One region of the Asanoa sp. WMMD1127 genome, then DNA from elsewhere that is predicted to be linked to it. Evidence: riboswitches for the same ligand, from Rfam matches in the RefSeq annotation. Region 1 holds a riboswitch; the other holds the start of a gene.
The links. Region 1 has a riboswitch for cobalamin ahead of O7635_RS19540 (VWA domain-containing protein). Riboswitches for the same ligand answer to the same signal wherever they lie in the genome.
Positions count from the first base shown of each region.

Region 1 (5,189 bases):
GCCCAGCGCCTTGAGCGCCGTCTCCTCGCCGACCCGCCACTTCGGACTCTTCACGAACTGGAACACCACGATCGGCCAGCCGGCGTTCCAGGCGCGCAGCGCCATCCCGAACGCGGCGGTCGACTTTCCCTTGCCGACGCCGGTGTGCACCGCGAGCACTGGCTGCCGTCGCCGTTCGCGGGTGGTCAGGCCGTCGTCGGGTACCCGCTCCACCTTGCCCTGTGGCATCTCACACCGCCCTGACGGCGGCGGCGTCGAGCGCGGCGAGCGGCAGGTATTCGGCGTCCAGCGCGGCCGCCAGCGTGCGGGCCATCGCGAGCCGCACCGGGCCCGACTCGCAGTCGACGACGACCGTGGGCACGCCGGCCAGCGCCGGGGCGACCGTGCGGGGGTCGGGGCCGCGGGTGTGCCGGCCGTCGGTGACCACGACGAGCAGCGGCCGGCGCAGCGGGTCGCGGCGGCGCTCGCCGACCAACGTGCGGGCGGCGGCGGTCAGCCCCGCGGCCAGCGGCGTACGCCCGCCGGTGCGCAGGTCGGCCAGCCGCCGCACGCCGACCTCGTGGCTGGCCGTCGGGCGCAGCACGGTGGTGGCGTCGGTGTCCCGGAAGGTGATCATGCCCACCGTGTCGCGCCGCTGGTAGGCGTCGCGCAACAGCGAGAGCACGGCGCGCTTGACGGTGGCCATCCGGGCCCGGGCGGCCATCGAGCCGGACGCGTCGACCACGAACAGCACGAGGTTGGCCTCGCGTCCGATGTGGACCGCCTCGCGCAGGTGCCGCGCGCGGACCTCGAGCGTCCCGTGGCCGGCTTCGCGAGCGGCGGCGAGCACCGTGGCGGGCAGGTGGACCGCGCCGATCCGGCCGCGCGGGGCGCGCGATCCGGCCACCCGGCCGCGGGCCGCGTAGGCGGGCGAACGCCGTCCACTGTGGCCGTGCCGGCCCCGTGAGCGGGCGGTCAGCGTGCGGGTGCGGTAGGCGGCGCCGACCGGCGCGGCGCTGGGCGGCGGCGCCGCGGGAGCGCCGCCGGGCCGGTCCTCGGCGTCGGGCGCGACGTCCGCGCCGCCGGGCCCGTCGGGCCGCGGCTCGTCCGGACCCGGCCCGCCGCTACTGCCGCCCGGTCCCGGATCGTCGTCCGGACGCGGCCCGCCGCCGCTACCGCCCGGTCCCGGATCGTCGTCCGGCTCCGGCGGCGGGTCGGCCGCCCGCGCCTGGGCCAGCGCGTCGTCCAGGGCCTGCTGGTCGGCGCCCGGCGGGTCCAACGGGTCGCGCCGCCGCCGGTGGGGCAGCGCCAACCGAGCCGCGTCGTCGACCTCCTGGTCGGTGACCGTCGGCCGGTCCCGCCAGGCGGCCAGCGCGACCGCGGTGCGCGCGATGACGATGTCGGCGCGCAGCCCGTCGACGCCGTACGCCAGGCAGATGCGGGCGATCCGGACCAGCACCGCGTCCGGCAGGGCGACCTTCGGTAGCCGGGCCCGGGCGGTGACGATCCGCTCGGCGGTCGCCGCGTCGGCGTCGGCGAACCGCGCCGCGAACGCGGACGGGTCCGCCTCGTGGGCCAGCCGGCGGCGCACCACCTCGGCCCGCTCGGTGGCCTCCGCCGGCGCGCTCACCTCGACCACCAGCCCGAACCGGTCGACCAGTTGCGGGCGCGGCTCGCCCTCCTCCGGGTTCATCGTGCCGACCAGCAGGAAGCGGGCGGCGTGCCGGAGCGAGACGCCGTCGCGCTCGACGAACGCCCGGCCCATCGCGGCCGCGTCGAGCAGCAGGTCGACCAGGTGGTCGGGGAGCAGGTTGACCTCGTCGACGTAGAGCGCGCCCCGGTGGGCGGCGGCCAGCAGGCCGGGCTCGTAGGCCTTGGTCCCCTCGGTCAGGATCCGCTGCACGTCGAGGGTGCCGACGACCCGGTCCTCGGTGGCGCCGACCGGCAGCTCCACCAGTCGCGCCGGCCGGGTGCTCGACGCGGCGCCGGCGTGCGGGCCGTCGGGGCACGACGGGTCCGGCGCGGCCGGGTCGCAGGCGAAGCGGCAGCCCGGCACCACCGCGATGGCCGGCAGCAGCGCGGCCAGCGCACGCACCATCGTGGACTTCGCGGTGCCCTTCTCGCCGCGCACCAGCACCCCGCCGATGACCGGCGAGACGGCGTTGAGCAGCAGGGCCAGGCGCAGGTCGGCGAGGCCGACGACAGCGGAGAACGGGTACGCGGGGCTCAACCCACGTGCCGGCGCGACGACATGGCGCAATCCCTTCCGCGGGTGTCCACGCCCGCGATGGTTCGACGGCGAGCGGCCGAGTGTCCTGGCTCCCGGATCGACGCTTCCCCTCGGCCTTCCAACCCTTGCGGGCCGTGACCATCGGGTGAGGGTTCGCTCCCCGGTGACAGTGGCGGGACCGCCCCGGAATCGCACCGGGTTCCTCCGCACCGCTCGTTGCCCATGCTGACCCACCGAGGCGGGCCGCGTCAAAGGGAGGGGAATCACGCCCCCTCCAGATCGCCCTCCGTCCGCAGGTACTCCGCCCGCAACGCGTCGATGGTCTCCGGCGCCGGCGCGGCCCACAGACCGCGTTCCGCCGCCTCCAGCAGCCGCTCGGTGATGCCGCGCAGCGCCCACGGGTTCGACTTGTCGAGGAACTCGCGCACCGACGGGTCCAGCACGTACGCGGCCGCCAGCTGCTCGTACATCCAGTCGTCGACCACGCCGGCCGTGGCGTCGTACCCGAAGAGGTAGTCGACCGTCGCGGCGAGCTCGAACGCGCCCTTGTAGCCGTGCCGGCGCATCGCCTCGATCCAGCGCGGGTTGACGACCCGTGCCCGGAACACCCGCTTCGTCTCCTCCGCGAGCGAGCGCGTGCGGACGTCGTCGGGACGGTGCGAGTCGCCGATGTACGCGGCCGGGTCGCTGCCGCGCAGGGAGCGCACCATGGCCACCATGCCGCCGTGGTACTGGAAGTAGTCGTCGGAGTCGGCGATGTCGTGCTCGCGGGTGTCGACGTTCTTGGCCGCCACGGCCATCCGCCGGTAGACCGTCTCCAGGTCGCCGCGCGCGGCCCGGCCGTCCAGCCCGCGACCGTAGGCGTAGCCTCCCCAGACCGCGTACACCTCGGCGAGGTCCCGGTCGTCGCGCCAGTTGCGGGCGTCGATCAACGGCAACAGGCCCGCGCCGTACGCCCCCGGCTTGGAACCGAAGATCCGGGTGGTGGCCCGCCGCCAGTCGCCGTGCGTGGCCTGGTCGGCCAGGGCGTGGGCGCGGACGAAGTTGTCGGGCTCGTCCAGCTCGGCCACGGCCGCGATCGCGTCGTCGAGCAGGGCGATCACGTGCGGGAACGCGTCGCGGAAGAAGCCGGAGATGCGCACGGTGACGTCGATGCGCGGCCGGCCCAGCTCGGCGCGCGGCACGATCTCGAAGCCGGTGACCCGGCGGGACGCGTCGTCCCAGACCGGGCGGGCCCCGATCAGCGCGAGCACCTCGGCGATGTCGTCGCCCTGGGTACGCATCGCGCTGGTGCCCCAGACGGTCAGCCCGACCAGCGGCGGCCAGTTGCCGGTGTCCTCCCGGTGGCGGGCGAGCAGCGAGTCGGCGAGGGCGCGGCCCACGTCCCAGGCGTTGCGGGAGGGGATCGCCTTGGGGTCGACGGAGTAGAAGTTGCGGCCGGTCGGCAGCACGTTGACCAGACCGCGGGTAGGTGAACCGGACGGGCCGGCGGGCACGTAGCCACCGTCGAGGGCGTGCGTGACGGCGGCGATCTCGTCGGTGGTGGCGGCGAGCCGGGGCACCACCTCGGTGGCGGCGAACCGCAGCACCTCGACGACCGCGTCGGGGGCGCGGCCCAGGGTCTCGGTCGTGGCGGCCGCCGCCTCGCCGGGCGCCCAGTCGCGCTGCTCCATGGCCACCACCAGCCGGCGGGCGACATCTTCCAGGGCGTCGCTCTCCAGCGCGGTGTCGTCGAGGCCGAGGTGCGCGGCGAGCGCCTCGCGCAGGCCGGGCAGCGCGCCGCGGCGGCCGCCCCAGACCTGCCGCGCCCGCAGGATGGCCAGCACCATGTTGGTCCGGGCCTCGCCCTGCGGCGGCGCGCCGAGGACGTGCAGGCCGTCGCGGATCAGCGAGTCCTTGATCTCGCACAGGTAGCCGTCGACGTGCAGCACGAAGTCGTCGAACTCGTCGTCGCCCGGCTGCTCGCTCGTGTGCAGGTCGTGGTGTAGCTCGGCGGCGCGGATCAGCGTCCAGATCTGGGCCCGCAGCGTGGGCACCTTGGCGGGGTCGAGCGCCGCCACGGTGGCGTACTCGTCGAGGAGCTGTTCGAGCTTCGCCATGTCGCCGTAGGTGTCGGCGCGGGCCATCGGCGGCACCAGGTGGTCGACGATCGTCGCGTGGCCGCGCCGCTTCGCCTGGGTGCCCTCGCCCGGGTCGTTGACCACGAACGGATAGACCAGCGGGAGGTCGCCGAGGACCGCGTCCGGGGCGCACTCCGCCGACAGGCCGAGCCCCTTGCCCGGCAGCCACTCCAGGGTGCCGTGCTTGCCGAGGTGCACGACGGCGTCCACGTTGGACGCGAGCCAGCGGTACGCGGCCAGGTAGTGGTGTGACGGCGGCAGGTCGGGATCGTGGTAGATGGCGATCGGGTTCTCGCCGAAGCCGCGCGGCGGCTGGATCATCAGCGTGACGTTGCCGTAGCGCAGGGCGGCCAGGACGATGTCGTCACCGTCGACGTAGAGCTCGCCGGGCGGCGGTCCCCAGTGCGCGGTCAGGGCGTCCCGCAGCGCCGGCGGCAGGTCGGCGAACCACTGCCGGTAGGTCGCCGCGGGCACGCGGACGGGCGCGGCGGCGAGCTGGTCCTCGGTGAGCCACTCGACGTCGTGGCCGCCGGCGGCGATCAGCGTGTGGATCAGGGTGTCGCCGTCGGTGGGCACGTCGCCCACGTCGTAACCCGCCGCGTCGAGCGCCGCGAGCAACGCGACGGCGGAGGCCGGCGTGTCGAGGCCGACGGCGTTGCCGACGCGGGAGTGCTTGGTCGGGTACGACGACAGCACGATCGCCAAACGCTTCTCGCTGTTGGGGATCTCCCGCAGGCGCGCGTGCCGGACGGCGATGCCGGCGACCCGGGCGGCGCGCTCGGGGTCGGCGCGGTAGACGGGGACGCCGTCGGGGCCGGGCTCCTTGAACGAGAACGGCACCGTGACGAGCCGGCCGTCGA
Region 1 covers NZ_JARUBP010000001.1:4,090,968-4,096,156, forward strand. Annotated here, with positions in the region: gene cobO (cob(I)yrinic acid a,c-diamide adenosyltransferase) at 1-228, opposite strand, end outside; gene O7635_RS19540 (VWA domain-containing protein) at 230-2,209, opposite strand; cobalamin riboswitch at 2,288-2,414, opposite strand; gene cobN (cobaltochelatase subunit CobN) at 2,473-5,189, opposite strand, start outside.

Region 2 (5,189 bases), 1.4 Mb from region 1:
CGTACCAGATAGTTGTTGATCTGCAGGAACTCGCCGGACATGGTCTCGCGTTTGAACAGGTTGGAGACCTGCGGCTCGATGCACTCGTAGCAGCCGGCGATCGACGCGATGGTCGCCGTCGGGGCGATCGCCACGAGGAGCGAGTTGCGCAGCCCGTGCGCGGCGACCCGGGTCCGCAGCGCGTCCCACCGCGCGGTCTGCGCGGGCGTCGCGCCCCACAGGTCCGGGTGCAGGTCGCCGCCCGCCGCCCGGGTCTCCGCGAACGCCGGGTGCGGGCCGAACGACTCGGCGAGCCCCGCCGAGGTCTCCAGCGCGGTCAGGAAGATCTCCTCCTGTACGCGCGTCGACAGCTCCCGCGCCCCGTCGGAGTCGAACGGCATCCGCAGCGTGAAGAACGCGTCCTGCAGGCCCATCAGCCCGAGCCCGACCGGCCGCCAGCGGGGGTTGGACGCGGCCGCCTGCGCCGACGGGTAGTAGTTGATGTCGATGACCCGGTCGAGGAACACCACGGCGGTGCGCACGGTCGCCCGCAGCTTCGCCCAGTCGATGCCGTCGGCGGTGACGTGTGCGGCGAGGTTGACGGAGCCGAGGTTGCAGACCGCCGTCTCGTCGTCGGAGTTCACCTCGAGGATCTCGGTGCACAGGTTGGACAGGTGGATGGTGTTGCCGGGCGCGCCGGTCTGGTTGGAGAGCCGGTTCGCCGGGTCCTTGAACGTCATCCAGCCGTTGCCGGTCTGCGCGAGCGTGCGCATCATCCGGCCGTAGAGGTCCCGGGCCTTGACGGTCCTGACCGCCTTCTTCTCGGCGGCCCGGTAGGCCTCGTCGAACGCCTCGCCGTAGAGGTCCGGCAGCTCCGGCGCGTCGGACGGGTCGACCAGCGACCAATCCTCGTCGGCCTCGACCCGGCGCATGAACTCGTCGGGGATCCAGTTGGCCAGGTTGAGGTTGTGCGTCCGTCGGGAGTCCTCGCCCGTGTTGTCGCGCAGCTCCAGGAACTCCTCGACGTCGGGATGCCACGGCTCCAGATAGACGCAGGCGGCGCCCTTGCGCCGGCCGCCCTGGTTGACCGCGGCCACGCCGGCGTCCAGGGTCTTGAGGAAGGGCACGATGCCGTTGGACTTGCCGTTGGTGCCGCGGATCAGCGCGCCCCGGCCCCGGATCCTGCTCCACGAGATGCCGATGCCGCCGGAGAACTTCGACAGCTTGGCGACCTGGTGGTAGCGCTCGTAGATGGAGTCCAGCTCGTCGCGCGGCGAGTCGACCAGGAAGCACGACGACATCTGGGTGTGCCGGGTGCCGGAGTTGAACAGGGTCGGCGAGCTGGGCAGGTAGGCCAGGCTGGACATCAGGCGGTAGAAACCGATGGCCTCGGCCGGGGTCTTCGACAGTCCACACGCGACCCGCAGCAGCCAGAACTGCGGCGTCTCCACCACGAGCCGGCTCTCCGGGTGGCGCAGCAGGTAACGGTCGGCCACCGTGCGCAGGCCGAAGTACTCGAACCGCAGGTCTCCGGCCGGGTCGACGGCGTCGTCGAGCTTGCGGGCGTTGCGGGCCACGAACGCGGCGGTCTCGTCGCTGATCAGACCCTGGTCGTACGCGTACCGGATCGACTGGCTGAAGCTCGCGACGCCCTGGCCGCGTACCTCTTTGTCCACATAGGCCGACAGCAGGCGCGCGGCGAGCCGGGAGTATTGCGGCTCCTCGCCGATCAGCTCCGCCGCCGTCTGGATCGACAGCTTGTCGAGCTCGGCGGTGGTGGCGCCGTCGTAGAGGCCGCTGATGGTCCGGGTCGCCACCCGCAGCGGGTCGACCTCGTCGAGGTCGCCCACCCACCGCTCGACCGCTCGCACGATCTTGTTGACGTCGACCGGCTCCAGGTCGCCGTTGCGCTTGCGCACCTGCATCACGTGCCGCCGCTGCTCCGGCACCGCGGCGGCCTGCTCCTGCGTGACCGTCATGTCCCCCTCCTCACGCCAACACCGAGGGTCGTCGGGCGCGCAGGGCGACGCCGCCGGCGCACGCGTGTGCCGGCCGTGGCGTCGGCCGTCCCGCGCGGCCTTCGACCGCCGCACGCCGGGCGGCGTGCGGCGCGCTGGCAGGTCTTCGGACTCGTGGGCGTGACCTCACGGTCGCCTAGTGGCCGTCGCTTCCCGGGCCCGGGCCCAGTGCTTCGTTGACGGCGGTCGTTCCCACTCACCGCTGCGGGGCAGCCCCGGAATCGCACCGGGTTCCCTCTTGCCTCGGCCGTCTGGTGAGGACGGCCGAACCAGCTGCGGGAGACACCATATATGGGTGCCCCTGTGTTTAGGCAACACCAGATGGTGTGTCGGCGTGTCGCGTGTCGCCCGCCACACCCGTCAGGTCGCGGCGCGCGCGCGGCGGTTGTCGACGTAGCGGCGGATCTTCTCGGCCGTGCCGCAGTCGTCCATGCTGCACCAGCGGCGGCTGCGGTTCTTGCTCTCGTCGAGGAAGAGGAAGCGGCAGCCGCCGCAGGCCTTGACGCGGTCGAGTGGGCCCGCCGTGAGCAGCTCGACCGCGGCGTGCACCACCGGGCGCAGGGGGCGAGCCGGCGTGCGGTCTCCGCGCCAGGACCAGACGTAGGCGGGCTCGAGCGTCGCGTGGGCGAGCGCCTCGGCCGCGTCGTCGCCCAGCCGGGCCAGCAGGTCGGCGTCGGGGTCGCGGCCGGCGGCGACGCCGCGGAACAGGTCGTCGAGGTAGTCGCGGGTGCGCCGGGCGCGCGCGAACGCGGCCCGCGTGCCGCGCGTGCGGTCGAGCGCCGTCGCCTCGTGGGCGGTGAGGGCGCCGGCGTAGACGCCCCAGGCGACCAGCTCGGGATGGCCGGTCAGCACGTCGTCGTCGGCCGGCCCGTCGGGCGGGCCGCTGCGGGTGTTGACGAAGTCGAGCGCCAGGTTGCCGCCCACCAGACGCATCCGCTGCACTGTTTCCATCGAAACGCACTTTACCAGAAACGGGCGGGACGCTAGATTGTTGCCATCAAAGCTCGGTTAGGGGGAAACATGCGAGCGGTTGGCGCGCTCGTCGGCCTGGCCGGCGGGACGTTCCTCTACACCACGGCCGAGGCGCTGCCGGTCGGCCTGATGCTGCCGATGGCAGCCGACCTGGGGCTTTCGCCGTCGCAGGTGGGCACGCTGGTCACCGCGTACGGGGCGGTGGTCGTCGTCGGCTCGATCCCGCTGACGGCGCTCGCCCGGCGGGTGCCGCGCCGGCTGTTGCTCTCCGCGCTGCTGGCGGGGTTCGTCGTCAGCGTGGCGGCGACCGCGTTCGCGAGCAGCTATGCGCTCGTGCTGGCGGCCCGGATGGCGACCGCGGCCACCCATGCGCTGTTCTGGGCGGTGGTGGTGCCGGCCGCGGCGGAGCTGTTCCGGCCCGGGCTGCGCGGCCGGGCGGTCGCCACGGTGTTCGCCGGCGGCAACGTCGCCCTGGTCGTGGGCGTGCCCGCCGGCACCTGGTTGGGCGAGCGGGCCGGCTGGCGCGCCGCACAGCTCGCGGTGGCCGCGCTCGGCGCCGTGGTGCTGCTCGTGGTGGCCGCCCTGCTGCCATCGACCCGGCCCGACGAGGGCCACGCCGCCCGCGGGTCCACACCCGACACGCGCCGCTTCTGGCTGCTCGTGGGCGTCGCCGCGCTGACGACCGCGGGCGCGATCGCCGCGTACACCTATGTCGCCTTGTTCGTCACCGATGTCAGCGGGTTCGCCGCGGCGTCCGTCGGCGCCATCCTCCTCGTGCGCGGCATCGCCAGCGTGCTCGGCATCGTCGCCGTGGGCGCGGTGGTCGACCGTGACCCGTGGCGGGCGCTGGTCGGCACGGTCGCGGTGCAGGCGGCGGCGTTGCTCGGCCTGTACGCGCTGGGCGGGCACCCCGTCGCGGCGGTCGGGCTGCTCGCCCTGGCCGGGTTCGCGTTCGCCGCGTTCACCGCGTCGCTCGGCGGCCTGGTGCTGCGGGTGGCGCCCGGGCGCTCGGACCTGGCCGCGGCGACCCTGTCCGCCGCGGTCAACGTCGGCATCACCGCCGGCGCCTTCCTGGGCGGTCTGGTGCTGCCGGGGCACGGCGTGCGGAGCACGGTGCTGATCGGCGCGCTGCTCGGCCTGGCCGCGCTGGCGCTCGCGCTGACCGAGCGCGTGCTGCCCGCGCCGCACCGGCTCGCAAGGTGTGCGGCGCCGGCCTAGCGGGCATTCGAAGGAACGGGCCGGTGGGACCCCACATCTCCAGGTACGCGTTCACCGCGCGCCGACCGTCAGCGCGAACGAGCCCTCGATCCCCGCGCCGCCCACCCGCAGCTCGAAGTCGCTGGCGCCCAGGGGTTGCTGTATGAGCTTGCGTTTATATGAGTCGTGCGTAATATAGCGGCGTGGACGTCTTCACCGCGCTGGCGGACCCAACCCGCCGGGCCATGCTCGACCTGCTGACCGGCGGCGCGCGGCCCGCCGGCGACCTCGTGGCCGCCTTCCCGGCGCTGACCCAGCCGGCGATCTCCCGCCACCTGCGGGTGCTGCGCGAGGTCGGCCTGGTCGACGTGCGGGCGCAGGCGCAGCGGCGGATCTACACCCTGCGCACCGAGCCGCTGTCCGAAGTGGACGACTGGCTGGCCCGCTACCGCGAGCACTGGGCCCGCCATCTGGACGCGGTGGAGACGCACCTCGCCAACCGCACCGCGAACCTCGCCCGAGCCGAAGGAACGACCGACCGATGAGCACTGACGACCGCCTGGGCCACCTCGACGTGCGCGGCGAGACCGCGACGATGACGTTCCGGCGCCGACTGCCGTACCCCATCGATGCGGTGTGGGCCGCGATCACCGACCCCGCCGAGCGCGCGATCTGGTTCGGCGCGACCACGATCGACGCCCGCCCGGGCGGCACGATCACGATGATGCCCGACGACCCGCCGGCCGCGCCCGAGGCCAAGGAGATGACCGGGCGGATCCTGACCTGGCAGCCGCCGACGGGCGCCGGCGCGCGGACGGCCGTCCTCGAGCACGAGTGGCGGCAGCGCATCGTCGAGGACGGCGTGGTCCGCTACGAGCTGACCGAGGACGGCGACGGGACCGTGCTGGTCTTCACCCACCGCGGGCTGAGCGTGCGCAACGCCCAGGGCTTCATCCCGGGCACGCACGCCTTCCTGGACCGGCTGGGCGCGCATCTGGCGGCCGAGGAGATCCCGGCCTGGGG
Region 2 covers NZ_JARUBP010000001.1:5,521,935-5,527,123, reverse strand. Annotated here, with positions in the region: gene O7635_RS26330 (ribonucleoside-diphosphate reductase subunit alpha) at 1-1,958, opposite strand, end outside; cobalamin riboswitch at 2,077-2,286, opposite strand; gene O7635_RS26325 (ABATE domain-containing protein) at 2,358-2,948, opposite strand; gene O7635_RS26320 (MFS transporter) at 3,018-4,187, shown strand; gene O7635_RS26315 (metalloregulator ArsR/SmtB family transcription factor) at 4,370-4,711, shown strand; gene O7635_RS26310 (SRPBCC family protein) at 4,708-5,189, shown strand, end outside.
Region 2: it holds a riboswitch for cobalamin, as region 1 does, so the genes downstream of both, O7635_RS26330 (ribonucleoside-diphosphate reductase subunit alpha) here and O7635_RS19540 (VWA domain-containing protein) in region 1, are expected to answer to the same signal.